2 regions of the Microbacterium sp. SY138 genome follow, and region 2 is predicted to be linked to the other one. Evidence: predicted binding sites of a transcription regulator. Region 2 holds the regulator's gene; the other holds the start of a gene.
What was found. The regulator LexA, encoded in region 2, represses DNA repair genes until DNA is damaged. The targets are predictions, from matches to a motif close to TCGAACANNTGTTCGA.
Positions count from the first base shown of each region.

Region 1: a site for LexA is predicted at 1,319-1,334, ahead of ABDC25_RS12475 (DUF222 domain-containing protein). Genes of this name have one in related genera too.

Region 1 covers NZ_CP155793.1:2,632,435-2,634,892, forward strand. Annotated here, with positions in the region: gene ABDC25_RS12475 (DUF222 domain-containing protein) at 1-1,288, opposite strand, end outside; gene ABDC25_RS12480 (multidrug efflux SMR transporter) at 1,494-1,862, shown strand; gene ABDC25_RS12485 (SMR family transporter) at 1,859-2,182, shown strand; gene ABDC25_RS12490 (hypothetical protein) at 2,248-2,458, shown strand, end outside.
Region 2 covers NZ_CP155793.1:1,245,908-1,248,365, reverse strand. Annotated here, with positions in the region: gene ABDC25_RS05840 (histidinol-phosphate transaminase) at 1-512, opposite strand, end outside; gene ABDC25_RS05835 (LysM peptidoglycan-binding domain-containing protein) at 579-947, opposite strand; gene lexA (transcriptional repressor LexA) at 1,237-1,923, shown strand; gene ABDC25_RS05825 (prolyl oligopeptidase family serine peptidase) at 2,017-2,458, shown strand, end outside.

The DNA.
Region 1 (2,458 bases), 1.4 Mb from region 2:
TCCCGGTTCCGGTCCCGGTCCCACTCCCGGTTCTGGTTCCGGTCCCGGGAGCGTCGATGCGGATCTCCCACCCGTTGTCGTGGATGCGATGGTGACACGTCTCACACAGCAGCACCCCGTTGGAGAGATCGGTCGGCCCGCGGTCGCGTGTCCACCAGCGGATGTGATGCGCCCTCGTCATCTCCGGCGGCAATCCGCACATCGCGCATCCCCCGTCACGCTCCACCAACGCCAGCCGTTGCGCCCGGGTGAACAACCGTTTCTCCCGCCCCCAATCGAGCACCTCACTGTCCCCACCGAGAACACACGGGATCACGCCGCCCCCGGCCGCCATCCGCCGCGCCGCCCCGACACTGACCGGCTGATCCACACCATCCACGGTCGCCGACCCGGTCCCGGCCTCCAGATCATCCAGACCCACCCGCACGATCACCCTCGCACCCGCCACCGGAACCCGCCGCTCACACCCGAGCACATGCGCGCAGAACACCGAAAGAGCATCCGCCTGGATCATCGGAACCGTCCGCCGATCCCCATCAGGAGCGCCCGCATCGGGAGCATCCTTCCGCGCCGCGAACACCGCCGTCACGAACCCCCGGATCGCCGTCACCACCGGCGCCGCGGTCTCCACATCGAGAACCGCGTTCAGATGCACCATCCCGTCCCGCTCGAACAGCGACAACGCCCGCCTGCCACGGCGCTCGTCCTCACGCGGCTCCACCCCATCCGGGTCAAGCCACGCCTCCACCCGCACCACGAGCATGCGCACACCATCGAGCGCGAGCCCTGCCGCCTTCTCCACCAGCAGCCGCTCCCCCTCAGCAATCCGCTCCACCCCCGCCACAACCCGGCACCGATCCAGCGCCGCGATGATCACCGCCGCCGCCGGAGCCCCCAGCACCCCCACATCCAACGCCGCACTCACCAACGGATACCTCGCCGGCAGACGCGCCCCCAGAAGATCACTCCGCGGCGCCGTCGCCTCACCCACCCTGACAAGACGCGACGCCTCACCCCTCGACACCCCCGTCGCCACCGCGATCAACGTCGCCGGACTACGGAAACCCTGCTGCTTCGCCAGACTCCCCGCACCCAACTCCGCACGCGACTCCCGAGCAATACACGCCGCCACCGACACATGCACCGCATCCAACCGACGCCGCAACACCCCGATCGACGCGCTCACCACGATCAACTGCTCCCGCGACAACTCCCCCGAATCCCCCACACCCGCCCACACCTCATCCAAGCGAGACATCGCCTCATGCAACGCGGTCAAATTCGACATACTCGATTTTACCGCGACCACCACCGACATTCGAAGCTATATTCGAATCCATGCCGGCATATCAGCGGTGACACGATCCCTCTCCTGTCCGACGTCGACAGCTCGCTCCCGTCCCGCTCTCGACCGCCGTCGATTCCACACGCGCCGGGAATCCTGCACGCCGCCCTCGCGTTCTCCCCCTCGGACCCTCCACGAAAGGCCCCCGATGACAGATCGTCCTCGCCGTTCGGCATGGCCGCCCCTGCTGCTCGCGATCGGGCTGGAGGTCACCGCGACCCTCTCGCTGCGTGCGGCAGAGGGATTCACGCATCCGCTCTGGCTGATCGTCGTGGTTCTGGGCTACTCCGGCTCACTGTGGCTGCTGTCGGTGGTGCTCGATCGCGGCATGGCCGTCGGGGTCGCGTACGGCATCTGGTCGGCGATCGGAGTCGTGCTGACCGCTGTGCTCGGCACCGTGCTGTTCGGCGAGCTGCTGGGACCGGTGCAGATCGTCGGCGTCGGCGTGATCGTGGTCGGCGTGCTGCTCGTCGAGCTCGGCTCCCACACGCGCGAGACCCGGGAGGTGGCGCCGTGACCTGGCTGCTCCTCTCCCTCGCGATCGTCAGCGAGGTCACCGCGACGTTGAGCCTGCGCGCATCCGAGGGTCTGCGCCGTCGCCGTTGGATCCCCGTGATCGTCGTCGGCTACGTCGCGGCGTTCACGCTGCTCGGCACGATCCTGGCACTGGGGATGCCGGTGGGCGTCGCCTACGGAATCTGGGCCGCCGCCGGCGTCGCGTTGACCGCCGTGCTGGGACGGGTCATCTTCAAGGACCACTTCTCGGCGATGATGGCCGTCGGCGTCGCACTCATCGCCGTCGGTGTGGGGATGATCGAGTTCGGCGGCGGGCACTGATCGCCGCGGTGATCAGTGCCCGCCCGCGCGATGGGCTCCACGAGGTCATCGCCTAGGATCCGAGTGTGTCCGACCTCGCCGCTCGATTCCCGATCGGCTCCGCCGTGCGCGCCGTACGGTTTCCGACAACCACGGCGGTCTTGCGGTCGCTGGGCGGCACGCGTCTGACGGCGGAGTTCGTGGTCCTCGTCGATTCCGGTCAGGTGCGACTCATCGGCTGGCGTCGATCAGACTCCCTTTGGGACTTTCCCACTGCGGATGTCGTCGCCGTATCGT
Region 2 (2,458 bases):
GTGCCGGTGGGGTTGTTGGGAGAACAGAGGATGACCACATCGGGATCGGCGGCCCGCACCTGCTCGGCAGCCTCGTCCGGGGTGATCGTGTAGTCGGGCTGACGAGTGCCGGCGATCCAGCGTGCTCCCGTCCCCTGGGCGATGAGCGGGTACATCGAATACGTCGGCGCGAAACCGAACGCCGTGCGCCCGGGACCTCCGAAAGCCTGGAGGATGTGCTGGAGAACCTCATTCGAGCCGTTGCCGGCCCAGATCTGCTCCGGCGTGAGCCCGTGCCCCAGGTACTCCGCGAACGACTCGCGGAGCGTCGTGAACTCCCGGTCCGGATAGCGGTTGACGTCGCGGATCGCGACGGCGATGTCGTCGAGGATGTCGCTCGCCACCGCGTCGGGGATCGGATGCGTGTTCTCGTTCACGTTGAGCGCGATCGGGAGCGGCGCTTGCGGAGCGCCGTATGGCGTCAATCCGCGAAGATCGTCACGTAGCGGGAGATCGTTGAGGGAGAGGGTCACCCTTCCCATGTTAAGCGGCGCCTCGCCTCGATGACGCAAAGTTGCTGCAGTGCTGCCGCCGTCGGATCAGTTCACGTACTGGGCCGGGATGGCGAGCGTCTGGCCGATCTGGAGTTCTCCACCGCGCAGCAGGTTCATCCGGCTGATCTCACCGATGACGTCCCGCGGGTCGGCATCGGGAGCGACGCTGGTGGCGATCGACCAGAGAGTGTCTCCCGGCATGACGGTCACGGTCTCGACGCTGACGGCGGCCGAATCTGCTCCCGAAGCGATCGCGCTGCCGCCGCTGAGCGCCGCGAAGGCGATACCGATCGCGAGCGGAACCGAGGCGAAGGCCAGCAGCACGGCGCGGCCACGCGTCGTCAGTCGGAGTCGCGTCGTGGGACGGGTCGACGCCGGAATGACTGCTGCGGTGCTGAAGCTGATGCTGCTCATGTGGTGCTCCTTAGCCTGTCCCGGAGCGGTGAGGCCGCCGGGGAAGTTGGCGTAGCGTTCGCATTCCCGTCTCGGCCGGGAGCCGTGAATGCGAAGCTACGTACCGAAGATATCTTCGAGTTCGAACATCTGTCAAGTATTCTTCGAAACCGAATCCGGAAATGAGCCGACACGCTCGAACAGATCTTCCAGATCGGCCCGTTTCTCGGATACGGTTTCGATAAGGACACCCCACCACGGGCCTCCGACATTCGAAGAGGGACGTCGGATCACGCACTGAAGGAGCACCATGAGCGAGAACTCTGCCCCCGAGTCGGAGGCACCGCGCACGCGCCGCCGGAAGAGCCTCAGCCCGAAGCAGATGGCGATCCTCGAGGTCATCCAGAACTCGATCGCGCACCACGGTTACCCGCCGAGCATGCGCGAGATCGGCGACGCCGTCGGTCTCAAGTCCCTCTCCAGCGTCACCCACCAGCTCGGGCAGTTGGAGCTCAGCGGCTATCTGCGTCGCGACCCTGGGAAGACCCGCGCCATGGAAGTGCTCATCGACCTGCCGGGGGCCAGCACCGAGAACCCCGCCGACGTGGCGACCCCGGTCGGCGATGCGGCACTCGTCCCCCTGGTCGGACGCATCGCCGCGGGTGTGCCGATCACCGCCGACCAGCAGGTCGAGGAGATCTTCCCGCTCCCCCGCCAACTGGTGGGCAAGGGCGACCTGTTCATGCTCAAGGTCTCCGGCGAGTCGATGATCGACGCCGCCATCTGCGACGGCGACTGGGTCGTCGTCCGTTCGCAGAACAGCGCCGAGAACGGCGAGATCGTCGCGGCGATGCTCGACGGCGAGGCCACCGTCAAGGTGCTGCGCCGTCGCGACGGCCACACGTGGCTGCTCCCGCGCAACTCGGCGTTCGAGCCCATCCTGGGCGATGAAGCCGTGATCCTCGGCAAGATCGTGGCGGTGCTCCGCGCGGTCTGAGACGAGAGCACGACGAAGGCCCTCCCGGTTCCCTGGAGGGCCTTCGTGTGCGCCCCGCGTGACGCTCGTGCCAGCGCCCCATAGGCTCGAAGCATGACGTCGTCCCCCTACGGTTCCTGGCCTTCGCCTTTCTCCGCACCATCAGTCGCGGCGTCCTCTCCTCGCATCGACGGCGCCCGCTTCGTCGGCACGGAGATCTGGTGGGGTGAGTCGGTGCCGTCCGAGAAGGGACGGGTGACGGTACGGAGTTCCACGGGCGCCGAGGTCCTCCCCGCGCCCTGGAACGCCCGCTCCCGCGTGCACGAATACGGTGGCGGCGCCTGGACGGCGGACGATCGGGGGACGCTCTACTTCGTCGACGCCTCAGACCAGCGGGTGCGCCGCCTGACCCCCGACGGGGATCTCGTCACGCTCACCGCGGCCGGTCCCGCGCACGGAGGTCTGCGCGTGCAGGACGGACGTCTGCTCGCCGTGCGCGAAGACCTCTCGACCACACCGCACCTCCGTGCGATCGTCGAGATCCCGCTCGACGGCT